3 regions of the Halomonas sp. HL-93 genome follow, and region 3 is predicted to be linked to each of the others. Evidence: predicted binding sites of a transcription regulator. Region 3 holds the regulator's gene; each other region holds the start of a gene.
The links. Region 3 encodes sigma-54, which starts transcription at its own class of promoters, with help from an activator protein. Its sites were predicted from a motif close to TGGCACNNNNNTTGCTNT; they were not measured.
Positions count from the first base shown of each region.

Region 1: glnA (glutamate--ammonia ligase) is a predicted target of sigma-54. The motif match lies at 8,136-8,153, and genes of this name have one in related genera.
Region 2: GA0071314_RS05060 (NarK family nitrate/nitrite MFS transporter) is a predicted target of sigma-54. The motif match lies at 3,117-3,134, and genes of this name have one in related genera.

Region 1 covers NZ_LT593974.1:3,736,986-3,747,241, forward strand. The annotation lists gene GA0071314_RS17305 (sodium/glutamate symporter) at 1-1,308, shown strand, start outside; gene GA0071314_RS19920 (hypothetical protein) at 1,345-1,470, opposite strand; gene GA0071314_RS17310 (entericidin A/B family lipoprotein) at 2,250-2,381, shown strand; gene GA0071314_RS17315 (YqiA/YcfP family alpha/beta fold hydrolase) at 2,389-2,937, shown strand; gene GA0071314_RS19600 (DUF6435 family protein) at 3,003-3,179, shown strand; gene ntrC (nitrogen regulation protein NR(I)) at 3,206-4,633, opposite strand; gene glnL (nitrogen regulation protein NR(II)) at 4,630-5,688, opposite strand; gene GA0071314_RS17330 (DUF4124 domain-containing protein) at 5,894-6,430, opposite strand; gene glnA (glutamate--ammonia ligase) at 6,511-7,917, opposite strand; gene GA0071314_RS17340 (hypothetical protein) at 8,463-9,038, shown strand; gene GA0071314_RS17345 (acyltransferase family protein) at 9,035-10,069, opposite strand; gene GA0071314_RS17350 (alpha/beta hydrolase) at 10,188-10,256, shown strand, end outside.
Region 2 covers NZ_LT593974.1:1,127,304-1,137,559, forward strand. The annotation lists gene GA0071314_RS05050 (SDR family oxidoreductase) at 1-178, opposite strand, end outside; gene GA0071314_RS05055 (nitrate regulatory protein) at 278-1,540, opposite strand; gene GA0071314_RS05060 (NarK family nitrate/nitrite MFS transporter) at 1,607-2,959, opposite strand; gene GA0071314_RS05065 (patatin-like phospholipase family protein) at 3,285-4,292, opposite strand; gene GA0071314_RS05070 (murein L,D-transpeptidase catalytic domain family protein) at 4,564-5,283, opposite strand; gene GA0071314_RS05075 (L,D-transpeptidase family protein) at 5,403-7,037, shown strand; gene GA0071314_RS05080 (peptidoglycan DD-metalloendopeptidase family protein) at 7,112-8,824, opposite strand; gene GA0071314_RS05085 (LysR family transcriptional regulator) at 9,317-10,237, shown strand.
Region 3 covers NZ_LT593974.1:2,446,177-2,456,432, reverse strand. The annotation lists gene GA0071314_RS11450 (YhdP family phospholipid transporter) at 1-757, shown strand, start outside; gene tldD (metalloprotease TldD) at 754-2,205, shown strand; gene yjgA (ribosome biogenesis factor YjgA) at 2,213-2,731, opposite strand; gene pmbA (metalloprotease PmbA) at 2,827-4,167, shown strand; gene GA0071314_RS11430 (HPr family phosphocarrier protein) at 4,189-4,458, opposite strand; gene rapZ (RNase adapter RapZ) at 4,531-5,412, opposite strand; gene GA0071314_RS11420 (PTS sugar transporter subunit IIA) at 5,503-5,976, opposite strand; gene hpf (ribosome hibernation-promoting factor, HPF/YfiA family) at 5,981-6,289, opposite strand; gene GA0071314_RS11410 (RNA polymerase factor sigma-54) at 6,376-7,791, opposite strand; gene lptB (LPS export ABC transporter ATP-binding protein) at 7,896-8,645, opposite strand; gene lptA (lipopolysaccharide transport periplasmic protein LptA) at 8,656-9,156, opposite strand; gene lptC (LPS export ABC transporter periplasmic protein LptC) at 9,160-9,738, opposite strand; gene GA0071314_RS11390 (KdsC family phosphatase) at 9,745-10,256, opposite strand, start outside.

The DNA.
Region 1 (10,256 bases), 1.3 Mb from region 3:
GTGATGGGCCCAGATGTGCTGGGTCGCGTTCTGCCTAGTTTTTTTGAAGAGAGCCCTGGGCTGTTTCCTGCCTATGTGCAAGAGAGCTGGGCAGCGCTGCCAAGCTTGCTGATTAATGTTGTCTTCGCGGCGTTGTTTATTGGTAAAACAATCCCCGGTTTACGCACTATTTGGTTGCGCGCGGGGCCACAAGTGGTGGTCGGCCAAACAATGGCGTGGGGCCAATATGTTGTCGGCTTGAGCCTGGCACTGCTGGTATTGGTACCGGTGTTCAACATGAACCCCATGGTGGGTGCGTTAATCGAAATCGGCTTTGAGGGCGGTCACGGTACAGCGGCTGGCATGGCCGACACCTTTGAAGAGCTAGGTTTTGAAGAGGGGGCGGATCTTGCCCTGGGCTTGGCAACAGTAGGTATTGTCGCGGGGGTGTTGATTGGCACTGTACTGATCAATATTGCCGCGCGCCGCGGGATCATCCACCTTAAGGATGAGAGCCAGCACGCTGATGACCCGGACGAGCTAATGCATGAAGACGAGCGACCTTCCACTGAAGAGTTCAGCGAGTTCAAAAAAGATCTGGTGCAAGAGTCGGGTACGACGGACCCACTAAGTCTGCATATCGGCTTAGTGGGCATCGCCATTTTGATCGGCTGGCTAATTCTGTCTGGGCTACAGTGGATTGAGCAAGTCACCTGGGCTCGCGATGGAGGCTTAGAAGTTCTTGCTCACGTTCCTCTGTTCCCTATCGCCATGATCGGTGGCGTCATCGTTCAACTGGTGGTGATGCGGTTTGGGTTACACCGCCATGTGTCTAGCCGCACCATGTCACGCATTGCAGGCACCGCGCTGGACTTTACCATCGTGGCAGCACTCGCCACCCTTTCACTCACCACCTTGGGAGATTACTTTCTCCCCTTCCTGCTACTCGCTGTAGCGGGGATTGCCTGGGGGCTATTCGTACTCATTGTGATTGCTCCCCGCGTTATCCCTGAAAACTGGTTTGAACGTGGAGTAGGTGATTTTGGCCAGTCAATGGGGGTCACCGTGACCGGCCTACTGTTGATGCGCATGGCAGACCCGAAAAATGAGTCTGGCGCACTAGAGAGTTTTGGTTATAAACAGCTGATGTTTGAACCGATTGTGGGAGGTGGGCTGTTTACAGCCGCCGCCTTGCCGTTGATTGCCGAATTTGGCGCCTTAGCCGTGCTTATTTTTGCCAGCCTGTTAACCGTCGGGTGGCTCGCATTTGGCTTACTCTATTTCGGGCGTATGGTGCCTGATCGCGGCAAAGGGCACTGGAAGAGCTAAGACCTGGCCGTGATGGGATGAAATGGCGTAACAGCCTTACCATTGCGGTGGCAGGTCGTCTCGGTCATCCATCAGGGGGGTGAGCGTCGTCTTGATCGCCATGTACACCCCAACGGCGGAAAAAACTGCAAACAGCACAAACATGCCTAACATCAATCCCATGGTCATATGCTTGTCCCTGTGAGTCTGCGGCTTTACTGACGTTATTGACTTCGTCGTTGTTAACCGCTGATATCATTTAACTCATAGGATAGACCAAAACATACAGCCTAGCTGTACCAATGTTATGCATCCAAGGGACAAACCGGCCGCAGCACGAAGATTGAGACGCAAAAAAACCACTTTGCCGAAACAAGGTGGTAATTTCGCATCGTTGCCATTCCTTGGCGTCGATGTTTAGCGCGTCCTGGCGCTAAAGCGGAGAGTGCCAATTCCTTTGAATGCTCCGTTATTTACCAAATGGCGTCCTGCCTTCCTTTTGATGCAACGACACTCTCCTTACCCGCTTTACCTTTCTACTGCTTTACTGCTTTACTACCTTCCTACTGCGTTACCTTCCAACCTTACCTTCTAACTTCGAGCAACTTTCTTTAACGGCATTCTTTCACTACTCATTTGACCTGCAACTTAAATAACAGTGACATTGGATGCGAATAACACAATTTTTCATGACATCTCGCATACAAACCAAATAAAGCACGCCCCGGGCCAAACACGTCGATAAAAATTATTAATCTTTTAAAACATATACTTAGGTAAAATAAATTAGGCGGCCTGACCCTCCCTGTGGCACACAAAAAATGTAGCGTAATGGCACATGCGACAAAACAGCATGGTGATATGGCAAAAGAGGTACATACTAGCGGTGTCGCTAAATAGCTAACGTTTGCTAATCTAGCTAATACCCCATGAAGGGGTGACCCGCCTGAAAGGAGGCTTCTATGAAACGCTTGACGGCCCTTGGCATTATTGGCATCACCATCTTACTGTTAGTGAGCGGCTGCAACACCATGCGCGGTGCAGGTGAAGACATCGAGCAAGGTGGAGAAGCCATCCAAAAATCAGCGAGTTAACGAGATTATGCTAACGGTTTACCTATCACATGGTTTAGAAAGCGGCCCCGGCGCGCTAAAAATGCAGGCGCTAAAGGGCATTGCCGAAAAGCTCGACGACTGCGAGGCCGTCGTGATGGATTACCGTGATCAACCCGAGCCGCCACAACGCCTTCAGCACCTGCTGGCGACGCTTTCGGCCAGGGGAGACAACCCTGAGCGCTGTGTTTTTGCCGGTTCAAGCCTAGGCGGCTGGCTCAGCGCGGCGGTCAGTTCACAGCAGCCCGTCCTGGGCTGCTTTTTATTGGCCCCAGCACTCGGGTTGGCGCATTACCCCGAAACCTCCCCCACCCTCCAAGCCCATTGCACCCACATTATTCACGGCTGGCAGGACGAGGTAATTCCCCACCGCCCGGTTATTGAATGGGCTGAGCGGCAGCGCCTATCGTTGCGCATGGTGGATGATGACCACCGGCTCCACGAAAGCCTGGACACCCTACTCAGCGACTTCGATGCCTTCTTAACACGCTGCAGCGCCGTATTGCACGCCAGTACGATTGCTTGTTCTCGTCGCTAAGCAAAACATTCGACAAGCGCGCCCAATAGGTGTACAAAACATGTACACACAAAAGGAGAGCGTCCATGTTTGGCCCATTTAAGCGCGACCCCAAAAAGAAGCTACAGCAAGCCTACGAACGCAAGCTGCAAGCCGCTATGGAAGCCTCCCGTAACGGCGACATGCGAGCTAATGCCACCCTTACGGAAGAAGCTAACGCTCTTCTCGCTGAAATTGAGCGTCTGAAGAAAGAAGGCGCATAGCGCCGGCGACTTTTATATGCCGGCGGCTACTCGTCCGCTAACGCGGGTAAGAGCGTTTTCAGCTTACGGGTAAGGGTATTTCGCCCCCAACCCAGCAATTCAGCGGCTTCCCCTTTGCGACCACCGGTATGTTTAAGGGCTGTCTCGATTAAAATTCGCTCAAAATCGGGCACTGCTTCTTCCAGTAGATGGGTATGCCCTTCTGCCAGCGCGTTGTCTGCCCAATCACGAAACGCGCTACGCCAATCACCGTAGGCGCTGGTTTCCGAGGCGCTAGATGAGCGCAACTCCGCCGGCAGGTCTTCCACCAGCACTTCGCGCCCCGAGGCCATCACCGTCAGCCAGCGACAGATGTTTTCCAACTGCCGGACATTGCCCGGCCAGGGCAAGCGCGTGAGGTGGGCTTCGGCTTCAGGGGTTAATACTTTGATATCGGTGGACAGCTCTTTGGCCGCTTCGGCCAAGAAATGACTCGTCAGCCGCGGAATATCCTCGCGTCGTTCGGCAAGCTTCGGCAAGTGAATGCGGATAACGTTTAGACGGTGGAACAAGTCTTCACGGAAGCGTCCATCTTCTACCAGTAACTCAAGGTTCTGGTGGGTGGCCGCGATAATGCGCACATCGACCTTCGTTGGCGTATGCCCCCCCACCCGGTAAAACTCGCCGTCGGCCAGTACACGCAGCAAACGCGTTTGCGTTTCGGCGGGCATATCGCCAATTTCATCTAAAAACAGCGTGCCACCATTGGCTTGTTCAAAGCGGCCCTGGCGCTGCGACGTCGCACCGGTAAACGCCCCCTTCTCGTGGCCGAACAGCTCCGACTCGATCAAGTCACGCGGAATCGCCGCCATGTTCAGCGCAATAAAAGGCTTGCCTTGGCGGGGGCTGTGCTGGTGTAGCGCCTCGGCAACACGCTCTTTACCGGTGCCCGATTCGCCGTTGATCAGTACGGTAATGTGCGAGTGAGAAAGCCGCCCAATCGCGCGGAACACCTCTTGCATGGCGGGCGCTTCGCCGATAATTTCCGCATTGAGCCCTTCTGGCACGCTGACCGGGCGCTGACGTTCACGGGCATGCGCAATGGCGCGGCGCACCAAAGCCAGGGCCTCATCAACGTCAAATGGCTTGGGCAGATACTCGAATGCACCGCCTTGATAGGAGGCCACCGCGCTATCCAAATCGGAGTGTGCGGTCATCACAATGACCGGTAAATCGGGGTGCGCCTCACGCACACGCCCCATTAAATCCAGGCCATCGATCCCCGGCATGCGAATATCAGTGACGAGTACATCCGGCGGGCTTTCGAGCAAGCGCGAAAGGGCTGTGTCGGCCCGTTCGATACATTCAACCTCAAGATCGGGTTGCGCCAGCGCGCGTTCAAGTACCCAGCGAATCGCGCGATCATCGTCAACAATGACGACCCGCGCAACATCATTACGGGCAGGCTCAGTCATGACGCTTCTCCGGTGGAATTAATAACCAATGGAATCAATAAACGAAATTCGGTGTGTCCGGGGCGTGAGTCGCATTCGATCAGTCCTTGATGTTGGTGCAAAATGGATTGGGCGATTGACAGGCCAAGCCCGCTACCTTCGGCGCGGCCTGACACCATCGGATAAAACAGGGTTTCTTGCAGCGCACTGGGAATGCCGGGGCCGTTATCAATCACGCCTACTTCGCTAACCAGGCGATGTCGTTCGGCTCCCAGGGTGAACTGGCGACGCGCACGGGTGCGCAGCACAAGCGTCGGCTGTTGAGTCTGGGCATCGCTCATCGCCTGCACCGCATTGCGCGCCACGTTCAATACCGCCTGGATCATCTGGGATTCATCACCGGATAAATCCGGCAGGCTGGGGTCGTAATCGCGTTGGATATCAACGTGTGGGTGCTCGGCGATCAACAGCGAACGAACACGTTCCAGTACCTTGTGGATGTTGACCGGCTCGTGCTTGACGATGTAGTTCGGGCCCAGCATGGAATCCACCAGATCCCGCAGCCGGTCGACCTCTTCTACAATGATGTGGGTATATTCGCGCAGCGACGGGTTGTCGAGATCGCGCTCCAGCAACTGCGCCGCCCCGCGAATGCCGCCCAGCGGGTTTTTCACTTCGTGGGCGAGGCCGCGGGCCAGTACCTTGATGGTTTCCTGGCGAGTGGTTAGCGCTTCCTCGCGGGAAATCTGCATCAGCCGATCACGCGGCTCGACCTCTAGCAATAACTCCGTCTCGGAGAGCGGCGTCACCGTATAATCGACGGTCAGCGTCTCACTATTCAGCGGCGTAATGCGCGCCTCGCGCTGGGTAAAGGGATGAAACGCATCCCGGGCCTTGGCCAGCACGTCATCAATGCTTTCATCACCGCCCAGCAGCCCGTCGAGGCTCATGCCTTGCACACGGCTCAGGCTAACCGCCAGCAACGCCTCAGCGGCGGGATTCATCCAGCACACGTTAAGCCGTCCATCCAGCAGTAGCACCGCCGTCGTAAGGTGTTCAAGTAAACGTTGGTGCATGGTGATGTCTTGCAAAGTCGCCTCATCCATTATCTTGGTTCAGCCTTCCGCTGGAAAGATGTAGAGGGAACTGCAAAAAGCGCGCCAAATATGCCTCCGCGCTGATCTGCACGGCACTTGCGCCGCGTAGCGGTGCATGGCGTGCCGTTTTAGCGCAGGTCAGTGCCCTCACCGATTTCTTATGCACCATAATGGCGCATTCGCGCTAATCTGCCACTTCGATTGTCACCGCTGTTGTGCGATGCTGGCGACGCCCTTGGCTATCCAATAGCTCCGCCTGAAGCTGATGCCGACCGGCGGGCAGGTTCGCCAGCCAGAACACATTGCTATGCAGCGCCGACTGGCTAAGCTCGCCATTAACGCGTAGCTGTACCTGATGATCATCGCGAAGCTGAGGCGCAATACTCAACGTCACCGGTGTGTTAGCGTCCACCTCAGCACCCGCGCTAGGCGAGCGAATCTGAAAGCGATCGTAGGGCATAAAGGGCTGACCTGGCGATGTGGCGGCAGGCGGCTTTTCTTGCCTATCCGCGTACTGGCTTGGCAATCCAGGCAGCGGGGCAAGCTCTAGCGCTTCGCCACCGCCACTTGGCGTGTCGGAAAAGGTAACGTTGCCGTTTTCATCCACGGCTCGGTAAACCGTCGACGAGGCTGCCGTGTTCACGGCCACCGCCGCCAACAGCAGAGCAAAGCCAGCTACCCAGTACACCCTAGCCTGCCTCATTAACGCCTTGCGCCACATGCGTCCCCCTAAACAAAAAAACCCCGCCGTGGCGGGGTTTAGGCTTATCAGCACCACATAGGTGAGATTAGCAGCTGTTCTTAGCAGCTATAGTACATATCAAACTCAACCGGGTGCGTGGTCATGCGAATACGCTCCACGTCTTCCATTTTGAGTTCGATGTAGGCATCGATCATTTCGTCGGTGAACACGCCACCTTCGGTCAAGAATGCACGATCGGTGTCCAGCGCTTCCAGCGCCTGATCCAGGCTGCTCGCCACGGTGGGTACCGATTTACCTTCTTCCGGCGGCAGATCGTAGAGATTTTTGTCCATGGCATCGCCAGGGTGGATCTTGTTCTTGATACCGTCGATACCGGCCATCAGCATCGCTGCGAAGGCCAGGTACGGGTTAGCCGTCGGATCAGGGAAGCGCGTTTCAACACGCTTGCCTTTCGGGCTGGCCGTATACGGAATACGAATCGACGCCGAACGGTTACGGGCACTGTAAGCCAACATGACCGGCGCTTCGAAGCCCGGTACCAAACGCTTGTAAGAGTTGGTAGAGGCATTAGTGAAGGCGTTCAGTGCACGGGCGTGCTTGATGATACCGCCAATATAGTACAGCGCCATCTCGGAAAGACCCGCGTACTCATCACCTGCGAACTGGTTGTTACCGTCTTTCCAGAACGACTGGTGAACGTGCATACCAGAGCCGTTATCGCCAACCAGCGGTTTTGGCATGAAGGTAGCGGTTTTGCCGTAGGCGTGCGCCACATTGTGGATCACGTACTTCATTTCCTGCACTTCGTCGGCTTTCTTCACCAGCGTATTAAACTTAACGCCGATTTCGTTCTGACCGGCATTAGATACTTCGTGGTGATGAACTTCTACCGACTGGCCGATGGCCTCCAGGGTATTACACATCGCACCGCGGATATCATGGAAGCTGTCTACCGGCGGAACCGGGAAGTAGCCGCCTTTAACGCGCGGGCGGTGGCCTAAATTGCCGCCTTCTACCTGGCTATCCGTGGCCCATGCACCTTCTTCAGAGGTGATTTTGTACATGGCGCCCTGGATGTCGGATTTCCAGTGAACTTCGTCAAAAATAAAGAACTCAGGCTCCGGACCAAAGAAAGCGGTGTCGCCAAGACCGGTTGACTGTAAGTAAGCCTCAGCACGCTTGGCAATAGAGCGTGGGTCACGATCGTAGCCCTGCATGGTCGCCGGCTCGATGATGTCACAACGTAGCACCAGCGTAGCGTCTTCGGTGAACGGGTCGAGGTAGGCAGTGCCGTCTTCCGGACGCAAAATCATGTCGGATTCGTTAATGCCTTTCCAGCCGTTGATGGAGGAGCCATCAAACATCTGACCGTTCTCGAAAAACTCTTCGTCCACATCGCGGGCAGGCACGGTGACGTGCTGCTCTTTACCGCGGGTGTCGGTGAAACGTAGATCTACCCACTTAACATCATGCTCTTCAATTAGCGCGAGAGTCTTGGCTGACATAGTGTCCTCCGGTATGAGCGTGGCTTAAAGCTAACGACAGTAAGCTACCGATAAATGTTGTTCGACATAACGCGTGCATCATGGCACGCCTGCCTTGCTTGTTCACTCAACGTTTGTTCATTGCATTCAACAGAACGCCTAGCGATAACGAAACCGGCTAATGTTGTAGCACGCCGCAAGGCGCTTTGCCTATGACTTACTTAGCCGCTACAGGTAACAATGCAGATTGCGTGCCACTATTGCACCAATATGGCATAAAAAAACATCAAGTCATTGTTTTAAATGCACTTTAAAAATAAAAACCGTGCCACTTCATGTTGCATCTAGAGCTTGACTACCAATATACGGCTTTATAAGGACAACAAAAGCACCAAGTTTGTGCAAAAACAAGCCCGCTAGCACCAAAAAAGTGCATTGCGTTGTAAGCCCTGAGCACAGCAAACATTATTTGCTTGCGCACCAAACAATAGATACTATATTAAACTTTTAGACACAGTCAGTTACACTAAACAAAAAATAAACACACAAGGCCGGAGGGCACCCCCATGAAGTCGGTATGTTTTATTATCGACACCTGCGTCACCGGTGCCCAATTGCCGCGCCACCTTCATGCCATTTACCATGCAGCCGCCGACCACCCCGCCTATTCGCTGCAGGTAACCAGCCTTAACCATGACAATCGATTATCACTCATCGAGCAACGTTTTGCTGCGCACTGCATCGTCTCGCCGGCCACCACCCTGGGCGCACGGCTTAATCACGCCGCTGCCGCCAGCCAGGCCGAATGGTTGATTTTTGCGCTGCACGCCACCGCACTACCAGCGACCTTATGGCGGGCGCTTTTTCCTATGTTGGATAGCTACGCCGTTGAGGCTGTTGTACTCGGCGCCAGCGAACCCACTTTGCCAGCACGATTACTGCAACGCTTTTTAGCCACCACACTGCAATCGCCCCCTTACATAGCGGTGCGACGTACATGGCTCGAACGTCTGGGAGGTTTCGACCCTGAACTCGACCGTAGCGCCATACACGACTTCTTACAGCGTTTGCATGCCTGCCCGACCCGTATCCATACCTTCACTTCTCAAGCGCCTATCCCCCCAACAGGTCATATTGCCTAGCGCATCGCCACATTCAGCTGTTTGCCGAACATCATCGACCCGATCCTCGACTTGTTGACCACGTTGCTTAATACGATGCACCCCACCATGCTTACCACGGCAAGAATCGCGGCATAGACCACAATTGGCAGCGATAAAGGCGCGATCACTAAATCGGTGACGATGAAAAACATCGGATGCGCCAAGTAAATGCCAAACGAATAAACATTGATTTTGCGCACCCAGTTGGGCGCGGTGTAGCCTTTAAGCCGTCGCGTGGTGCATAGGGTAAACAACACAAAGAACGGAATGATCCACACCTCTTTCGAGGTGAAGTCCGGCAAGTGGGCGAGCGTTGCGATGCAGAGTCCGAGCACAAAAATCCCCAGGCAGGCCGGTAGAGCCAGATATTTCATCCATAACGGTCGCTCGGCTTTAATACCGTTTGGCGCCAATGGGTAATACCGAACCAGCACTAGGGCCAGGAAAAACAGATACAGCCAGCCCAGCGGCGCCACCCACAGCAGGTACCCAGGGGGGTCGACGCCATACCAGTAGGCCGTTCCCCAATAGCCCATGCTGATCAAACAGGAAAGCCAGAACCACGGCACCGGATTGACCCGCCAAAGACGCCAACGGGTAAACAGCCAATAGCCGACGTAAAACTGCATGGCGATAATCAGGAAGTAGCCGTGCCAGCCCGCGTAAACAAAATACTGGACAGCATTGCCCCAGAAGCTGATCGGATCGCCCTCTGCCCATGCCCGCACCCACTCCGCCGTTGAATAAATAAGTCCATAGACAAAATAAGGCAGCATGATGTACTTAACGCGCTGGCGTATGAACCCCTCGGGCACTTCTTTATCGTAACGAATAGCGAACACAAACACCGATATAAACAAGAAAATCGGCGTCCCCAGCACCAGCGGAATACGCATGAAATCGGTAACGAGATTGTCTACGTAGTTATTCACCTGATCCATCAAGTGGAATAAAAAAACGGCGATACAGCCGTAGGCTCTCAGCCAAAAGATCTCTTCAACTTTTTGCACGAGTCCTCCCGCTAGTGTGTTGTTGCGCTACGCTTTACGCATTAGCGACCTGAACATCTCACGCCGTGGGCTGTCCGACCTCATTGATACTCGATAATTCCCAGCAGACGAGGTGCTCATGAGAAAACGCCCCCCTTGGCGGCTCGGGGCCGTCAGCCTGTTTGGTTTATTCGCGGGCTTATTGGCC
Region 2 (10,256 bases), 1.3 Mb from region 3:
TAACGTCTAGTTCGCAGGTCAGCACATTTTCTGGCCCAAGCTCCTGGGCAAGTGCGGTGAGTTTGTCCGTTGAGCGGGCAGCTAAGACCAGCTTGTAGCCGTCTCTGGCAGCGGCTCGCGCCGTAGCAGCACCGATTCCACTGGAAGCTCCCGTGATAAGTAGTACGCCTTTATGCATCGTTTGCACTCCTTGCGATTAACCATAACTGCTTATTTAGGATGGCTAATCGAGCGAGGTTGTGCAAATAATAAGCCTGCAAACGAAAAGATCAGGGCGTCAATGATCTACTTCTTTGCGTCTTAGCATGGTGGAGAGGTCAAGAATCGACTGCGCCATGTCGGCCATGCTTTTACTCTGGTTCATTGAAGTGGTGCGCAAAAAGCGGTAAGCCTCTTCTTCTGTCATGTTTTGGTGGGCCATGATAAGGCCTTTCGCCCGCTCAATTAGCTTGCGCTCGCGCAGCGCTTTACGGGTGTTTTCCAGCTCGTCGCTCAAGCCCTGCAAACGGCTGGATTGTGCCTGGGTGAGTTCAATGAGCGACCGACCCAATGGTGAGTTAAGCGCACTGGCGGTCAAGTCACCCAAGGGCTCCGTGCTGCTCAACGCTAGCAGTTGCTCGCAAGGCGCTGGGGAAGTAGTGCAGGGTTCCGTTTTGGCTTTTTCCAGTGCGGCGCTGGCTTGATGGATCTTACAATGACACAGTGCGGTGAGCTGAGCGGTGAGGGCATCCTCCACGCTTTTAATGCTGTCGATGCGCAACGTGGTGAGTTCGTACCAAGTTTCACCCAGCGAATCCGGTGTCTCAGGGTGCGTGGTACGTTGGCAGGCAATATCCCGCAAATGGCCAATACCCGAGAGCGTGCGTGGCGACAACTCCTGCTGCCAGTGCTGCTGTGCCTCCGAGGAGGCAAATTCCTCAAAGGTATCAAAGCAACGTTGCTGATCGTTGATTAACTGACTAAGCAGCGCACTATGCGCATCGTCAAAATACCCTTGGGTAAAGCCAAAGGCACCACAGGCGCGTTCCTGGCCGGCTAATTCTTTGCCCTGCATTAGATGGAAAATGGCCACCAGGGCGCGGGTTATATCGGGGTCAACGGCCGTATCGGCGGCTTCGAAGACAATTGCCAGCAAGCCGCTGGTCAGTTGATTGAATGCCTGGGTCGCCGCATCGGGGGTTATCGCAAACGTATCGATGGCGTGGCGCAGCGCGCTAAGCTCATCCAAGGCGGACCATACCGTGGCAATCCGGCGTAGTAGGCGTGCGGCAGCCTGGGGACGGGCTTCCTGGCTTAACGCTTCCAGGCGACGTCGCATCATCGCTTCAGCGTCCTGGCTATGCTGCCGGTAAGTGGCGCGGCGTTCCTTAAAACGGGCGCCATGAGAGACTAAAAAAATAGTCGATGCCCCCCGTTCACGTTGCAACATATGAATAAAGTGGCTGATGTCGCCGACAATTTCACACGTTGTCGCAAGGTGGGTCAGGTTATCGATATCGCAGCGTTTGGCGGTTAACAGTAGCTGTTGAGCTGAAGACATAATGCGATTCCTTTGTGCTCACCGCCATTAGCTGCGCACTTTCAGAGAAAGTGCGCAGTAGGCGCTTTAGCGTAACGATAGGGCACCGGCCCCGGTGTCGTCGCCCACCGCATCCTGGTAGGCGGCTGCCTCTTCGGCTTCTTGTGCATCGCTGAACCGTACCAGCAAGACACATGAGGCCAACGCCAGTACGGCCAAGCCCAGATAAAAGAGGCCTTGTTGATAGGTCAAGCTTTCACTACGAAACAAGAATGCAGCGGATACCGCCCCCACGTTACCCCCCGCACCGACGATGCCAGCGACCGCCCCGAGAGCCTTTTTATTGATGAAGGGGACCACGCCATAGGTAGCGCCTTCAGCCATCTGCACAAACAGGCTAAAGACCAGCATGATCCCAATCGCCCAGCTCAGGATATGCATCTGTGAGAAAGCTAACAACGCGATGCCTTCGCAAATCAGCGCAATAAACAACCAGCGTACGCGACCCTTTAGCCCGCCTTGTTTGGCAAATAAGTCGGAAAATATGCCACCCAGAGTGCGTGCAAAAATATTCATCAAACCAAACAATCCGGCAATCATACCGGCGGTGGCCAGTGTCAGCTCAAAATTATCAAAAAAGTAGATGGCGGCGATATTGTTGATCGTCAGTTCTACGCCAAAACAAAGGCCATACACCACAAACAACGCCCAAACCCGGATATCTTTCGCCGCTGCGGTAAAGCATTGCAGTGCGCCATGCTCGCCGCTGGCAGGCGGGAGTTCACCTCGAGCGCGAAGCTCGTCAAAATTGCCGTTTGGAGCATCCTGGGTAAATAGCCAATAGGCAATACCGGTGAAGAATAGCACTACGCCCGGCACGACCATGGCCAAACGCCAGCCTAGCGCTTCGTTAACACCCAACATTAACATGCCGGAAAAAATCAACGGCATAACGATCTGGGTGGTGCCGCCGCCTAGGTTGCCCCAACCAGCACTGGTGGCGTTAGCCGTGCCAACCACGTTGGGCGCAAACATGATAGAAGTGTGGTATTGGGTGATCACGAACGACGCACCGATGGCGCCGATAGCCAAACGCGCGATGAGAAAGCTTTCAAAGCTATCGGCCAGGCCAATGCCCATCACTGGAATTGAGCCAAGCAAGAGTAAGCCTGAATAGGTTTTACGCGGCCCTAAACGGTCACACAGTACGCCAATTACCAAACGTACAATCACGGTGATCGCGACCGAAGCGATGATGGTGTTGCCGATTTGCGTCTGAGTAAGCGCTAAATCTTCGCGCACCACTGCCATGAGCGGGGCGATACCAAACCAGCCAAAAAAGCACAGGTGGAAAGCAAACCAGGAAAAGTGAAACGCGCGCATTTGCGGCGTAGAGAAATTGAGCAACCGAATGCGGTTGGCTTTATTGCGAATATCCATGGGATGGCCTCACGGGTCTTGTTACGAGTTCAATACCCTGCGCATCAATTGCACAGCGTCATTGGTTAACGAGAACATGCCTTCGCCATTGAAGGTCAGGTTCGACGCACTCGTACCCGGTTGGGCCTGGTCCACGCCTACCACCACTGGTTAGAACGAAGCAAATTTTTTGCCACTAAATAAATTTATTATTTTTATCAGTCATTTATCTTTAACAAAAAGATGGGCGTAAGCTTTTTTACAACGCATATGCTGCATTGTTGGGCATTGTTTAACCCGCAATGACTTATATTGGTGCCGAAGAAGGCGCCGAGTTGTCGTCTAACTAGACATCGTCGATATCCAGCGTGGAGCGCTTCCCTAGCGCGCCAATATTTTCCTCCAGCCAGTGGTCTGCGGCTGCGCGGCCTTGCTCAAATAGGTGGCACAGAAAAGGCCACTCGGCGTTAAGCTTGCTGGATACGGAGAGCTTCTGTAATGCGCCTTCGCCGCTGATGCGGTGAAACAATGCCTGCTGATAGCAATTCTCGATACCTTGGGCATCAAGCACCTGCTTAAGCATAGCGATCATGCGCACTTCTTTAATTAGCGCTGAATTGAAGGTGATTTCGTTGAGTCGATTCATAATGCTCGACGCTGTGGTGGGAATGGTATCGCGTCGAATGGGGTTGATCTGGACAAGCAATATATCCCGCGCGTTACATTCCTCCATCAGTGGAAACAGTGCCGGATTGCCCATATAGCCACCATCCCAATAGGCCTCTCCGTTAATTTCAACGGCCTGGAAAACAAACGGTAGGCAGGCGGAGGCCATGACGGCCTCAAGGCTCATCTCTTGCCGACGAAACACCCGCTGCTTGCCAGTACGTACGTTAGTGGCGGTCACGAAGAGCTTAAGCTGCTCGCATCGGCGCACCCGCTCAAAGTCGATTCGCTCGGCGACAATTTCGCGCAGCGGATTCACATTAAGTGGATTGAATTGATATGGCGAGACCAGGCGGCTCATAAGGTCCATGGCAATATAGCCAGGTGAATGCTCCAGGCTCCAGTTGCCTGTCAACTTATCCAGCGGTGAACGTCGAATAGGACTTGCCATGCCCGCACGGCTAACGGCTTGCCAGAAATCGTGCAACGCCTCTCGGGCGGTTTCTTTGTCGCCCCGCGTAAGCGCGTCGGCCATGACCACACCGTTCATCGCGCCAGCGCTAGTGCCGCTGATGCCCTCTATCTCGACCCGTGAGTCCGCCAGTAAGCGGTCAATGACGCCCCATGTAAAAGCCCCGTGAGAACCTCCGCCCTGTAATGCTAAGTCTAACGATTTGGGTTGAGCCATCGGCTTGCCCCCCGTGTGGTTGGCAGTAAAAGAAATTGCTAAGCGGCTACCAGCATGGCACATCGCAGCAATTAACCGTTACCAAGCAAGCTATTTAGCCCTTAAGCCTCTTAGCGTATCTGGCAAAGTGAGACGGTGTGCGCCCATATAAAATAAAAGCTACCTTTATATTGGTATTGTTCAATAAGCATCTATTTTTAATACAAATATATAGGGCTGCACCCAGTCTTGAAGAGTGGGTGTGCTAGGTTTTAGACGTTCAAGCTTTTATTTAGCGTTGGGCGAGCGAAGGCGTGTTAGGGCAGTTAATGACCTGGGAGGTGGCCAACCATTCCTGGTCAGGGTAATAGGCAAAGACGTAGTGATCGCCTTTCAGGCTGTCAATCAAGGGATAGGTCACTTCTTCGCGAACCGCTGGGCAACCATGGCTGCGACCCAGCCGGCCAGTTTGATCAATAAAGGCTTCACTGACGTAGTCGGCGCCGTGAATCACGATGGCCCGTTCAAAGGCGTTATCATTAACGTTGGCTTCTAAGCCTTCAAGGCGCAGTGAATAGCCGTTGCGTCCGTAGTAGCTATTCATCGTTTTAAACAATCCAATGCTCGATTGGTGGCTGTTGGGGATATTGGAAAACGTTTCCGCCTCTGCGTCCCCAGAACCTTGCCCGTGGGATACCAGCTCTTGAAACATCAGTTCGTGCTGGGACAGGTCAAACACCCATAGACGGGGCTCGGTTGACGGTAGCGAGTAATCGATCACCGCTAAGCGCTCGGCGTTAGGGTCGCGACAGCTAAGCGCTTGAGCGGCAAGGCGCAGGGCCTCTGGGCTGGCGCTTGGGGCAAGTTGCAGCAGTTGGTGGTGTAACGGCATCACGCCGTTAGGTGGGGCGGCATCAACTTGGCTGAAAAAGGTGGCGGCGTGGAGTGGAAATGTGAAAAGCGTGGCAGGCAGACAAATAAGCCAGGCACGAAACGAAAAAAATGGCACCATTTAAGTCCATCCTGCAAAGTAGAAAGCGAGTAGAAAACGGTGAGGCAGTCGCTAACCGGCTATGATAACAAGAAAACACAGTATTATCGGGACGACCATAGTAACGCAAGGAGAGGTCAATGGACGAGCGGCAGCCATTAAGACGATGGGCGATAGGGGTGGCGCTTTGCCTGAGCGTAGGCGTGGTCGGCAGCAGTGGGGCAGACACATCACTACCGTTGCAAGAGGCGCTTCAGGCGCGTTTGGCAGCGAGTGACCAGCGGCTGCCGGTCGAGCGTTTCTATGAATATCGCGACCATCAACCAGTGTGGACCACTGCGCAGAGCGTAAAAGCGCTTATGGCAGGGCTCCGCGAGCTTGAGCGAGATGGCATAAACCCTGACAACTACGCGGTAGCATCGCTAATGGAAGCGTTTGAACGTAGCCAGTCAGCGGGCGTATCTGCCCAGGCTGCGTTTGAATTGCAGGCTAGCCAAGCACTATTGCAAGCGCTGGATCATTTAAACCGCGGTCAGGTGAACCCTCGCAAGCTAGCTGCTCAGTGGGATGCTGAACGCCCGTCGCGTGGCTATTCCATGGCGCGGGTTATGGAGGCCGTGAATCAGTTGGATATTGCGGCCGCGCTTGATCAGGCGCGGCCAGACTCGTCGGCGTACCGGCAGTTAAGAGCTGCTTTTGCCGACTTCCAGTCGCGTGCCTCGCAGTCGAGCGTTCCTTATCTGGACCGTCGCGACGAGTCGCTGCAGCTTGGTGATCAACATGATGATGTACTGACGCTTCGGCGGCGGTTAACGCGCTGGGGCGAGCCGCAGTTGTTAGCCGCCAATTCTCAAGCTTATCCCCAAATAGACGCCGAAGCCCCTGATCAGCGCCAGTTCGATGCTTCACTTGCCGCCGCCGTTAAACGTTTTCAGCGGCGCCATCTGCTCCAGGAGGATGGTGTGGTAGGTGAGCAAACGCGCCGCGCGCTTAACGTTCCGCTTTCATCACGTGTTGAGCAACTCAAGGTAAATCTTGAACGTGCCCGGTGGATGGGGGGGCGGCCGGATGATGCCCCTGGCGTATGGGTAGACTTGGCCGGCTACCGATTACATTACACTCGTCCTAACGGGGAACGCTGGCAGACGCGGGTGGTAGTGGGGTCGCCCCGGCGCGCAACACCGGTGATCCAGTCAGCGATTACCCATTTAACCTTAAATCCGAGTTGGACTATTCCGCCCACCATCTTGCGCGAAGATGTGCTGCCCCGTGTGCGTGAGGATGTTAATTATCTAGACGAGGAAAACATCCAGGTGATTGATTTTGACGGTAACCCTGTGGAGGCGGAGGATGTCGATTGGCAGCGCCCTGGAAGTGTCATGCTGCGCCAGGTGGCTGGTAACGCGAACCCGTTAGGTCGTGTTGTTGTGCGCTTCCCGAATAACCATATGATTTACCTGCATGACACGCCTGCTCAAGGGCTTTTTCAACGGTCTCAACGTGCGTTGAGTTCAGGGTGTGTCAGGGTGGAGGGTGTCACCCAGTTTGCCCAGTTGCTACTTCAGGATACCGGCAGTTCAGCACAGATAACGCGATTAATGGCTGGAAGCCAAAATGATCGACAGGTGTCGTTACCTCAACGCGTGCCAATTGCGCTGCACTATTTAACGGCCTGGCCTAACGCTGAAGGCGAGGTTGAGTTCCGGCCGGATATTTACGGACACGATGCGGATGTGCAATCGGCGCTTAGCCAGCCCTTGCGGCTATCGGGATAAACGGCATAGGAGGGGTTGGACCATAAAATAAAAAAGCGCCACACAGTGGCGCTTTTTGGCAATGAGCTAGCTGCTTATTCGTCGTTTTCCGGCGCATTATCAACCAAGCTGATGGTGCCTGTTTCTTCGCTATCCAGAGCGGCTATCATCGGCTCTGCCTGGCGTTGGAAGGCCACTAAAGTGTCGCCGTCTAAGCTAGTGTTTTCGGGCAGATCAACGGTCATCGCATTAACCGGTGAGTTGTCAACGATGACTTCGTAATGGAGGTGGGGGCCGGTACTGCGGCCGGTGTTGCCCGATAGTGCAATGCGCTCACCCATTTCGATTCGCTCGCCTTGGCTAACCAAGGGTTCGGACAGGTGCAGGTAGCGAGTGCGGTAGCCGTTGTCGTGACGAATTTCGATGTAGCGCCCGGCAGCATGGTGGTTACCGATGCGTTCAACGCGGCCAGTGGCTGGGGCCGTGATAGGCGTGCCAATTGGCATGGCAAAGTCGGTACCGTTATGAGGACTTGTTCGTCCGGTGACGGGGTGCTTGCGCTGTGGGTTGAAGTTTGAGCTTAAGCGGTAATTGCCTTCGAAGGGGCGGCGTGCGAACGCGGGGTCTAAGCTGCCGCCTTCCGGGGTATAAAAGTTATCATCTTTGGCGTTGCGGACCACTGTCAAATCCATGCGTTCGCCCTGGTATTTAACCGCTAGCACGCGCGAGTCAAGCGTTTCGCCTTCAATCATGTCGGACTCGACCAGTACCTGAAAATGATCGCCGCGACGGCTGTCGCGGCGAAAATCGAGTTTTTTCTCCAGCAGGCGCGTCAATTCCGTGACAGCTCCGCTATTAAGACCCGTTGACTGGGCAGAGCGGGCAAAACTACCGCTGACAGTACCAGCGTAAATGCGTTGAACGGGCTCGCCTTTACGCTCAATGCCGGTAATCGCGTACTCGTCCTCTTCGCGCTCTACCAGCACACCCTCTCGGGTGTTTTTCATCATGCGTAGCGACAGTAAACGACCCTCTTCGTCTAGCTGATAGTCAAAGCTGTGACCGGCACGCCAGTGAGTCAGCATTTCAGGGTCCGGCACGTTATCCAGTAGCCTGAGGACTTCTCTGTAACCCAGCCCTAATTGGTCTTGCGCCAGAATAGCAAATGTCTCACCGGATTCGACGATGTGGGTTTCCCACTCAGGCACATATGAGTCTTCAGCCGCGAGCTCTAAGTCAAGAAAGGACACATCACCGAAAAGGTCAGCACCGTAATCTTCATAGGACGTTGCGTCTGATTCGTCTGAAGAGGCCTCGGCAACCTGGGAGGCCGAGGTGCCGTCCACGTCCAGCATACCGTTGGTCAAAGTGCCAACTACAATGGCCATGTGCAATGCACCGTCATTTAAGCCCGTGCTTGATGCTGCATTCAGCACTTCAGAGGCGGGCGTTAGCACGTTCGCTGTTTGGGCATCAATATCAGCTTCTGCGCCCTCGATAACACCCAGGTCGACAATTTCGGTCGCCTTCAAATCGCTAAGTGGGATGTTCTCGCGGGTCGCGTCCAACGCGCGGGAGGCGCGGTCGATAGCGTCAGTAACGGGCGTGCGTTCTTTGTGTAAAGAGGGGACGCCGGGAGTAGAATCGCTTGGAAGGGGGACCAGAACGCTCTCCATTGGAGCGTCGGGTTGGTTCAGGTCGTGGTACGTCGTTAATAATTTTTGTGTGCCCAGCACCGTAACCATAGTGGCTACCGGTAACAATAACAATTTATGCGTGCGGGGCAGCGAATGAAGGATTCGCAACATGGGAAAATAGACCGCCGAGTTCGTGATTATAAAGTAACTAAAGCGAATAAACCCATAGACAATACCCCATCATAGCAGGGGTGCATAGACTGTATATCCATACATAAAGGGAACTTACGCCTGAATACGCAAGAACAATGCAGACCTTACTATTTTTGAACGCTGTTTGCTAATAAATGTAACGGTAGGCGATAGTCATCCTTGTAGAGCTTAGTGCTGACCCGAAGGCCATGTGCACTTCCATGTGTTTGGTTACTGAAATATAGACGCAGTTTGAGTTTTGTAAAGCGCTTATATAAGTCGTGTCTAACACTGCCTAGTGTAAACGATGCCGTGTGGGTGCTTACAAGGAGGCTAGGTATAACCAGAGAAGATTACCAGACAGAATAGTTCGTTCGGGGTACGGTAATCAATGCCATTTACTGGCATGCTAGGGGTGTTTTTTCGAAAGTTGAGCCGATTGTTTCGCTGTTTTGCGTCGAGGAAATCGAAATGTCTCGGGTAACACTTGCACAGTGGCAGATGCTCGCCGCCGTGGTTGACCATGGAGGGTTTGCTCGGGCCGCCGAGGCCGTACATAAAAGCCCGTCAACGCTAAACCATGCGGTACATAAATTAGAAGAGCAACTTGGGGTTCAGGTGTTGGAGCCTGTGGGCCGTCAAGTCCGCTTAACTGAAGCGGGGGAGTTGTTGCTGCGTCGAGCTCGGCAGCTAATTGAAAGCGCTGAGTCACTAGAGGATGTGGCCTCTCGACTGGCGGCTGGGCTAGAAGCGGAGGTGGTGCTTGCTATCGATCAGGTCTTTCCCGCCGCCGCTCAGGCGAAAGCACTGGAACGGTTTTCTGAAACCTATCCTCAGGTACGCGTACAGCTTTTTGAAAGCGTATTAAATGGCGGCATTGAGATGCTCTACGATGGCCGCGCCGATATGGTGATATCGGGTATCGAGGCTCAGGGGTTTCTTGGCGAACCGCTGGTAATGGTGAGATTTGTAGCGGTCGCCCATCCTGACCATGTGCTTCATCGTTTAGGACGGTCGTTGGATTTACGCGATCTGGCTCAGCATCGTCAACTAGTGGTGCGCGATTCTGCACTTCGCCAGTCCACCAATGCGGGCTGGCTTAAAGCCGAGCAGCGTTGGACGGTGAGCCACCTTAATACATCGCTCGATATGCTCAAACGCGGCCTGGGGTTTGCCTGGATGCCGGAAACGCGGATTGAAGAAGAATTGCGTGAAGGGCAGCTTAAGCCACTACCGCTCGCTGCGGGCAGTATTCGGGAAGTGCCTATTCAACTGATTTTTCGAGACCAGGATCGCGCGGGGCCAGCGGCCCATGCCATGGCCGCTGCGCTTCGCCAAGCCGTTGCTGAGTGCGTCCCGGAGGATTCGACTGTGTCGAATGAAAAGCGCTAAAACATCCGCTTGAGTCGCC
Region 3 (10,256 bases):
AATCGGTCCTTTGACAGCCTTCTGGCAAGCTGATGGTGACGGTATTTCGCTAGAACCGGTTGGCTTGACGCTTGGCCAACTAACCGCTTCCGGTGCGCTGCATTGGGAAGGTGGCGCCGCCACTAGCAAAACCCGTGCGGAAGTGGCGATCAAGGGCGGTAATATTGCCACTGCGCTTGAGCATCTCGACCAGCCGGTGGCCATGCGTAGCCGGAGCACCCAGGTGGATGCAACACTGGCCTGGCCGGGGGCTCCGTGGCAGTTGGATCTCGCCCAGGCCGGGGGGGAGATGACCACCGATATACGCGATGGTCGCTTTCTTACCCTTGAATCGGCACCGGCCCGCTTAGTGGGGCTGTTGAACTTTGACAATATCTTACGCCGTTTGCGGTTGGATTTTTCCGATGTGACCGGACAAGGCACGGCGTTTGATCGCGTGCATGGCTCGGCGGATATCGCCGAAGGTAAGCTTATGCTGCGCGGTCCATTGCAAATTGAGGCGCCCGCCGCCACGCTGTCCCTTAGTGGCGACGTTGATTTGGTGAACCGTGAACTTGATCAACGCCTTGGCGTCGCATTACCGCTAAGCCAGGGCTTGCCCATGGCGGCGATCGCTATTGGGGCCCCCGTGGTGGGCGGCGCGCTGTTTTTAGCCGACCAGATGTTTGGCGATGCCTTGGATCAGGCGACCACGATTTATTACCGTGTGGAGGGGCCGTGGGCCTCGCCGCAAGTGACTTTAGAAGGTTCTCGATGACCGCACACACTGACGATTTACAAACCGCCGTTTCGATTTTGCTCACCCCAGGCGGATTAGACCTTGGCGCCCTTGACGCTGGCCTGGGCTACGCCATGGGCGCCGGTGTGGACTACGCCGACCTGTATTTCCAGCGCACCTGGCAAGAAGGCTGGGTACTGGAAGACGGCGAAGTTAAGGAAGCAAGCTACAATATTGATGGTGGCGTCGGCGTCCGTGCGCTTGCCGGCGAGAAAACCGGCTTTGCATACTCCAACCAGATTACTGCCGATGCGTTGATGGATACGGGGCGTACCGCGTCCGGTATTGTGCGCAGTGGCAAGCGCCTGATCGGGCAGGCCGTTAAACCCGTAACCGCGTCGCCTTACTACGCCGGCATCGACCCTCTCGCCGGCCTTAGCGCCGATGAAAAGGTCGCCATGCTCAAAGAAGCGGATCGCGCTGCCCGCGCGGCAGATCCCAGCGTCAGCCAAGTTAGTGCATCGCTGTCCGGAACCTACGAAGTAGTGTTGGTGCGTGCCAGCGACGGTACGTTGGCAACCGATATTCGCCCCCTTGTGCGCTTCAATGTGAGTGTTATTGCTGTTAAAAACGGCCGCCGGGAGCGCGGTAGCGCTGGCGGCGGAGGGCGTTATTCCATGTCGCGGCTGCGCGATGAGCAGGTCTCAGAGCGCTATGCTAAAGAGGCAGTACGCCAAGCGCTGGTCAATCTCGAGGCGGTCGATGCGCCCGCCGGGCAAATGCCGGTGGTGTTGGGTGCCGGATGGCCAGGCATTTTGCTGCATGAAGCCGTGGGGCATGGTTTAGAAGGTGATTTTAACCGTAAGGGTAGTTCGGCGTTTGCAGGCCGTATGGGCCAGCGCGTGGCCTCAAAAGGCGTCACGGTGGTGGACGACGCTACCTTAAGCGATGGTCGTGGTTCTCTGAGCGTCGATGACGAAGGCACGCCGGGGCAATATACCTCGCTGATCGAAGATGGTGTCCTGACCGGCTACATGCAAGACAAGCTTAATGCCCGTCTAATGGGAATGGCGCCGACTGGCAATGCCCGTCGCGAGTCATTTGCCCATATCCCGATGCCGCGAATGACCAATACCGTCATGCTGGCGGGACAGGATGAGCCAAGCGATATTATCAAGAGCGTCAAGCGGGGTATTTACGCGGTGAGCTTTGGTGGTGGCCAGGTCGACATCACCTCTGGAAAATTTGTGTTCTCCGCCAGCGAAGCCTATTTGATTGAAGATGGCCGCGTAACGGCGCCGGTGAAAGGCGCGACGTTGATTGGCAACGGCCCTGAGGCCATGAGCCGGGTGTCGATGATCGGTCATGATATGGCGCTGGATACCGGCATCGGCGTGTGTGGCAAAGAAGGCCAGGGCGTGCCGGTCGGCGTTGGTCAGCCGACGTTGAAAGTTGACGAGCTGACCGTCGGCGGCACGCAGTCTTAAACCAGGATTAAAGCTGGACGGTATCGCGTAAAAACTTGAACAGCTTGCGAGCGCTGGCCGGCGGCTTGTTTTGTTCTCGCTCACGCTGGGCATTACGGATTAATTGGCGCAGGGTTTGGCGGTCGGTATCCGGGTACTCAACGAGCCATTGCTCCGTTGCCGGGTCGCCTTCATCGATTAATCGGTCGCGCCATTTTTCAAGTCGATGAAAGGCGTGGTCGCGTTGCTGTTTTTCCTGTTCGATGCCGTCGAATACGGCCTGAATAGCCGCAAGGTCTTCCTTGCGAATTAATTTGCCGACGTACTGCATATGCCGACGGCGCCCTTCATGGGAACGGATGCGAGCGGTTTCGTCGATGGCGCGCAGCATGTCATCGGATAGTGGGAAACGGGCCCGCTCGGCGGGCTGCATGGCGATTAATGTTTCCCCCAATGCCTGAAGCGCGTGCATTTCGCGCTTTAACTGGGACTTGCTGGGGCGCTCTGCCATGTCATCGTCTATAGGCTCGGGGCGTTGTTTTGGCATCGTGGGTTCTCTTAAACAGAATTCGTGGCCTTATTATATCAGGCTGCGATGCTCAATATTGATCTACCGGCTATGTCGGTGGTTAAGGAGATTGTATGGCTCAAGCGTTCGATGCATCTGCCCAGCAGGCACTGCTCATCCTTCGTGCTGAAAGTGCATTAGCGATGGCCAAACGGATGGGTGCCGATGCCGCTGAGGTGGGCGCAAGTGTGGATCAGGGGATTGGCGTCAGTGTCCGCCAGGGCGAGGTTGAAACCGTTGAGCTTTCCCGAGATCAAGGCATTGCGATTACCGTGTACGTGGGCCAGCGCAAAGGCAGCGCCTCTTCAACGGATGCCAGCGACGCTTCGCTACAGGCCACCGTCGAAAAAGCCCTGGCGATTGCCCGCTACACGGGAGAAGACCCGTCAGCAGGGCTTGCCGATGCGGCGTTGATGGCGACTGAGCTGCCCGATTTAAACGTTCATCATCCTTGGGCGTTAACCACTGATCAGGCTATTGAACTGGCATTGACCTGTGAGCAAGCGGGTCGCGAGGTGGCAGGCATTACCCAATCAGACGGCGCCTCGCTGTCCAGCGGTGAAGGCGTGCGCGTGTATGCCAACAGCCACGGTTTTATCGGTACCCAGAAAGGTAGTCGGCATTCGCTTTCTTGCATGCTGATTGCCGAAGACGCGCAGGGTATGCAGCGTGACATGGATTACACCTCGGCGCGCGATCCTGATCAGCTATCTGACCCGGCAGCGGTTGGCCGCGAAGCGGCCAGACGAACTCTGCGTCGGCTGGGGGCCAAACGACCGCCTACGGGGACTTATCCGGTGCTGTTCGACCCCAGTCTGGCGAGTGGTCTGGTGGGCCATCTAATGGGTGCCCTGGCGGGCGGTGCGCTATACCGTCAGGCCTCTTTCCTGTGTGATCGGCTCAACACGCCGCTGTTCCCTGATTGGTTTAGCCTCGAAGAGCGGCCAATGGAGGTCGGGGCGACGGCTAGCTCCCCGTTTGATGGGGAAGGCGTGCAAACGCGCAATAATCGTTTTATCGACCACGGCAAGATTGCAAGTTACATGCTGTCTTCATACAGCGCCCGGCGCTTGGGTATGACCACGACGGGTAACGCTGGCGGCGCACGCAATATGCGCATTACCGCGCCGTTAACCAGCCAGGCGTCGCTGCTGGAACAAATGGACACTGGCGTTTGGGTGACCGAGTTAATGGGCCAGGGAATTAACGGCGTGACCGGCGACTACTCACGCGGTGCTGCGGGTTTCTGGGTCGAGAAAGGCGTGATTCAATACCCCATAGAAGAGTTCACTATTGCCGGTAATCTGGAGCGTATGTACGCAAGCTTGATTGGCGTGGGTGATGACATTGACCGGCGGGGCAGTATCCATTCCGGCAGTTGGCTGATTGATGGTATGACTATCGCGGGTAGCTAACTTAGCAAGGCAGGCAGGGCTTTACTTGTCCTCGTCGAAACGTGCGTCGAACAGCGCTTGAATCGCATCCAGCGCTTGTTCGGCGTCATTGCCTTCTGCTCTTATGCATAGCTCCGTGCCACAAGGCGCTGCAAGCATCAAGAGGGCCATGATATTGGCGGCATCGGCTTCCTGCTGCTGCTTTAAGACACGTACGTTGGCGTCAAATTGCTGGCTGCACTGTACAAGTTTGGTCGCAGCGCGAGCGTGAAGGCCGCGCTGATTTGTAAGGGTAAGTCTACGTTCGGGCACCCTGATTCCTTTTGGCTGCTAGGGTCGTCGCAATGGATGATGGCCCTTGCTATACGGCTAGGGCAACTAATACTAAAGCGGCGCGTTGACCGTGTATTGTAAGCCCAGCTCGCGGTGGCGTAACTGTACCTCGCCTGCTTGTCCGGCGAGGCGCTGCGCCAGTTGTTCAACCATATACACTGAGCGATGCTGACCCCCGGTACATCCTATCGCGACGGTCATGTAGCTGCGCTGGCTGTTTTGGTAGGCCGGAAGCCAGCGTTCAAGCCACGCCTGAATATCGCTGGCCATGTCATCGACCAGGGGATAGTTAGCTAAAAACGCAATTATATCGGCATCGCGGCCAGTAGACGAGCGCAGAGAGGGATCCCAGTAAGGATTAGGCAGGCAGCGCACGTCGAAAACGATATCGGCATCGAGCGGCACACCGCGCTTATAGCCGAATGACTCAAAGGTCAGCGTTAGCTGATCACGTCGCTGATGCGCTACCTGGTCGGTGATACGACGACGAAGATCGTGTACTGACAGGCGCGATGTATCGATAGTGAGATCGGCGAGGTCACGGATTTCGTGCAGCGTTTGCTCTTCTTGATCAATGGCTTCTTCAAGCGTGAGCGTACTATTGCGTGTTAACGGGTGGCGCCTTCGAGTAGCCGAATAGCGCTCCAGCAAAATGCGTGCATCGGTGGTCAGATATACAATCTGACACTTGATGGTACGTTGGCGAAGCTCTTCGAGAAGCTTGGGAAGCTTAGCAAGCGCGCCCGGCAGATTGCGCGCATCAATGCTAACCGCCAGATGGGTGCGTTCCCCCTGGTCGCGTAGCTCATCAATCAGCGAGTCCAGTAGCATGGCTGGCAAATTATCAATGGCGTAATAGCCCAAATCTTCCAGCGCCTGTAAGGCAATTGATTTGCCTGACCCGGATCGTCCACTAATAATGACGAGTTGCATGAAGGCTCTCTTGCTTGCGGTCAAGTGACGTGGGTAACCAGCCAGATTAAGACGTTAACTCAATCTATACCCACCGGACGTGCCAGCGGGTTACTGACTGGCTGCTTGGTCGCGTATCTTGGCGGAGATGAGATCCAGCAATTCACGTTGACTGCCCGTTTTGCGTAGCTGCTGGCGTGTGTCGGCGTCGTTCATGATGGAAGCGACTTGGCCCAGCAAGGCCAAATGCGTGTCGTCCGCTTCTTCGGGCACAAGTAGGACAAACACCAAATCCACCGGATCGCCGTCAATTGCATCGAAGTCGACCGCTTCATTGAGTTTGAGAAAGCCCGCGATAGGCGATTCACAGTGTGGGCTTCGCGCATGAGGAATCGCCACACCGTTGCCAATTCCCGTGCTGCCCAGGCGTTCACGCCCAATCAAGCGACTGAATACTTCCTGGCTATCGAGGCTTGGGATGTTTTGCGCGATGAAGGTGCTGAAAAACTCCAGCACCCGTTTTTTGCTGCCCCCAGGCACATCGTAGAGAACGCGCTCCGGGGGGAGGATAGTGGCCAACGTCATTGAATTAACGCACGCCTGCGCCTTGGGCGCGGGCTTGTGCTTTTTCCTTATGCTTAACGAGTTGCCTATCGATTTTGTCCGCTAGGGCGTCAATGGCGGCGTACATATCATTATCAAGGGCTTCGGCGTGCAAGTCAGCACCTGCTGCGTGCAACGTGCAGGCCGCCTGTTGGCGCTCTTTTTCAACCGAAAGCGTTACCTGCACGGTGGTAATGTTGTCGTAATGGCGCTCGACGCGTTCCAACTTTTCGTTGACATAGTCACGCAAGGCGTCAGTCAGTTCCACATGATGACCGGTGATATTGACTTGCATTGACGTACTCCTTATCCATCGGACTGTTCTTCGATTGTAACCCTTTTTGCCGTTAAGCAAAGCCCTTGTGATGAGTTTCCGTTTATCTAACGCAAACGACGTCGCTCGCTGGATGAGGGAATGCCCATGCCTTCTCGATATTTGGCGACAGTGCGGCGTGCCACGTGGATGCCGACGTCTTCAAGTAGAGTCACTAAACGGCTGTCCGACAGTGGTTTGCCGGAGGGCTCTTCCTGAATTAATTTTTTGAGCCGTGCACGAATCGCCGTACTGGAGTGGCTGTCACCGTCTTGACCGCTTATTTGGCTGGAGAAGAAGTATTTAAGCTCGAAAATACCCCTTGGGGTATGGATGAATTTCTGGGTGGTGACGCGAGAAATCGTCGATTCGTGCATCTCTACCGCATCCGCAATATCCGCCAGAATAAGCGGCTTCATGGCTTCTTCGCCCTGCTCTAAAAAGCCGATTTGGCGAGTGATGATTTCGCGGCCGACACGCAGTAGCGTGTCGTTGCGGCTGGAGAGGCTTTTGATCAGCCAGCGGGCTTCCTGTAAGTGGTCTTTGAGGAATTGGTTATCCTGACTTTTGTCGGCGCGCTTAATCAGGCTGGCGTAGTCGGGTTGAATCCTGAGCTTAGGCAGCGCCTCTGGATTGAGTTCGAGGTGCCAGCCTTCGTTATCGTGGCGAACCACTAGATCGGGGATCACATAGCTGTCGTCAGTGGCGCTATAAGCGCTGCCTGGGCGCGGGTCAAGGCTGCGGATGAGCTGGACGACCTCGTCTAGCTGCGCATCGTCGAGACTTAATCGTCGCTTGAGTAGACGTTGATCATTTTTGCCCAAGGCTTCCAGAAACTGGCGCACCAAACGCCGCGCGGGAATCAATAACGGCGTATCGTCGGGTAGCGTGGCGAGTTGTAGCATCAGGCACTCGCGAAGATCACGGGCGAACACGCCGGTGGGCTCAAACTGTTGAAGCCGTAACAAGATGGTTTCAACCTCACGCTGGCTGAGCCCTTCCACGCCTTGGGCGCGCAGCCCTTCGCGGATATCGTTGAGTGGCTGGGTGAGGTAGCCGTTTGTATCGAGAGCATCAATCAGGCTCTCGGCAACCAGCTGTTCGCGGCTGCTTAAATCGGTCATGGCCAGTTGCCAGAGGAGGTGGCCGTGTAGGCTTTGCCCCGCCGCTTGGCGTTCAAAGTCAGGGCCCTCACCACTCGAGCTGCCGGTACTGCCCGTGTCCTGGTAGGTATCCGACCAGTCACTGTCGACGGAGAGCTCTGTGGGGATGCTGTCTGCCCATTCGGCTTCTTCCGGCTCGCTGGCGGCTTGTTCGCTGAACTCATCCTCCTGCTCAAGCATGGGGTTGGCGTCCAGCGCTTGCTGAATTTCCTGGCGTAAATCGAGCGTTGATAGCTGCAGCAGAGCAATTGCCTGCTGCAGCTGAGGTGTCATGGTGAGCTGGGTGCCAATTCGCAGTTGAAGAGAAGCTTTCATGACCATCAGAGAACCATTCGGTTATCGGAAAGCATCCACCCTAGTGCGAGTTTTGTTTTGGTGCAAGTGCAATAAGCATGCCACCGGCAATAAATATGCCATTGATAGCTTTACAGACGGAAATCAGCGCCTAAGTAAACGTCGCGCACTTCTTGATTGTCAAGAATGGCGTTTGGTGTGCCGCTGGCAATAATGTGGCCATCGCCGACAATGTAGGCGATGTCGCATATATCCAGCGTTTCACGCACGTTGTGGTCGGTGATCAATACGCCAATGCCCCGGTCCTTCAATGCGCGGATAATCGACTTGATGTCGCCCACTGAAATAGGGTCTACGCCCGCGAAGGGTTCATCGAGCAGAATAAATGCAGGCTCAGTGGCCAGTGACCTAGCGATTTCGACGCGCCGCCGTTCACCACCCGATAGGCTCATGCCCATATTGTCGCGGATATGGGTGATATGAAAATCCTCTAGCAGTGTTTCCAGACGAGCTTCGCGTCCGGCGCGGTCCAGGTCGCTTCGGGTCTGCAAAATGGCCATGATGTTATCGGCGACGGAAAGCTTGCGGAAAATCGACGCTTCTTGAGGTAAGTAGCCAATGCCTGCCTTGGCGCGCTCGTGCATAGGGGCGCGAGAAAGATCAAGGGTGTCGATGCCGACGCTGCCTGCATCTGCCTTGACCAAGCCGACAATCATATAGAACGAGGTGGTTTTACCCGCGCCGTTGGGGCCAAGCAAACCCACAATGCTGCCTTGGGAGATGTCCAGGTTAATATCTTTTACGACGCGTCGGCGCTTATAGCTTTTTGCCAAATGGCGGGCGTGTAGCGTTCGAGTTGCGCTTTCGGCGGCAGCTACCATCGGGCTCTCCTTAGTCTTCGGGTTGCAGCGTCATGCGGATGCGTTGCGGCTCTTGGTTCTCAACATCGGAACGCGCTTCGACGACCTCGCGGTCGATGAAATAATCCAAACGTCCGCCGGTGAAGCGGTCGCCTTGTTGAATGATTTCTGCCTGGTCAATCAACTCAACCCGGCGCTCGGCGACGTGATAAATCACGCGCCGGCCCCAGCCTTCTATCGGGCCATCTTGGTCCTCGGGTTGCTGACGTAAATAGGCGCGATCACCCAGTGCCGTCGCCCGCGAGAGCTCGCCTTCTTCGTTACGTTGGATTTCAACTTCATCGCCTCTGATCAGCATATCTCCCTGGCGAACCTCTACGTCGCCGGTGTAAACCGCCGTACCGGCACGTTGGTCAAGGTCAAGCTGATCGGCTTCGACTTCAACCGGTTGCTGTTGCTGGTGATTATCCGCCAGCGCATAAAAAGGGACTAAGCAGGCAGCGGCAACCGCCGTGTAGATAAACGCTTTCATGTTTTATTCCTGTCCAGGTTGCGTCTCTGGGGGGTGGTGGCCTTGAACGTTATCTTCAAGCCTCACCTCATCCTCGTTTAGCCATGCATCCATCCGCTGCGCCGTTGTTCGCTGGGGCGGTTGCTGGAGTAGCACGTGGGTGTCACTCCATGCATGGGCGTTTTTCCCTTCATAGTGCAGGACATCTGTATCGAGTTGCCAGCCCTCTTCGGGTGCTATGAGCTTGGCATTGCCGGAAAGCGTCAGTTCCTGGGAGCGAGTGTTAAGCGTGCCCACCTCTGACGTGGCGTTCCACACGCGTCGCTCGCTGTCATAAAGTGTGGCGTGGGGTGTTTCGGTCTGGGTCGTCGCAGATTGAGGGGTATGTACCAGGCGGGGTGTGGTCAGCCCCTGCTGGATATTACCCTGTTCGTCAAATAGCGTGAGCTCGGCATTGTGTAGGACATGCCCCGGCTCTTCCGCACGCGCATCTGGGTCCTGGGGGACAGTTTGCGGGCCGCCAGGGTCCAGCCATACCAGCATGCCGCCGAGGGCCAGCACAATCAGCGCAAGTCCCACGCGCGTGCGAAGTTGCTTCAACATAGTTCCTCAGCCGTGTAAGTAGGTATCGATGACGGCGCCCCAGTGCCCTTGGGCGTCGAGTAGCGCATCGCAGACTTCACGAACCGCTCCGTGGCCGCCCAGGCGCTCTGTCACCCAGTCAGCATGGGTGTGCATGTAGTCAGGTGCGTTGGGCACCGTGATCCCGACCCCCGCTCGCTTGATGCTTGCCAAATCGGGTAGGTCGTCGCCGCAATACGCTACTTGAGGCAGTTCAAGCCCAAGGCGTTGGCAAAGGTCGCGCAGCACGGTCAATTTATCCTCGCAGCCTTGGTAGACGTGAGGAATGCCCAGCGCAGCGGCGCGTTGACTGACCATGGGTGAGTCACGACCGGTGATCAGGGCGACTGAAATACCCGCGCGTTTAAGTAGTTTGAGCCCATGGCCGTCTTGGGTGTGGAAGGCTTTGATTTCCACGCCATCGGCCTGAAAGTAAAGCCGACCGTCGGTGAGTACGCCATCAACATCAAGGGCAAATAAGCGAATGCGACGCAGTCGGT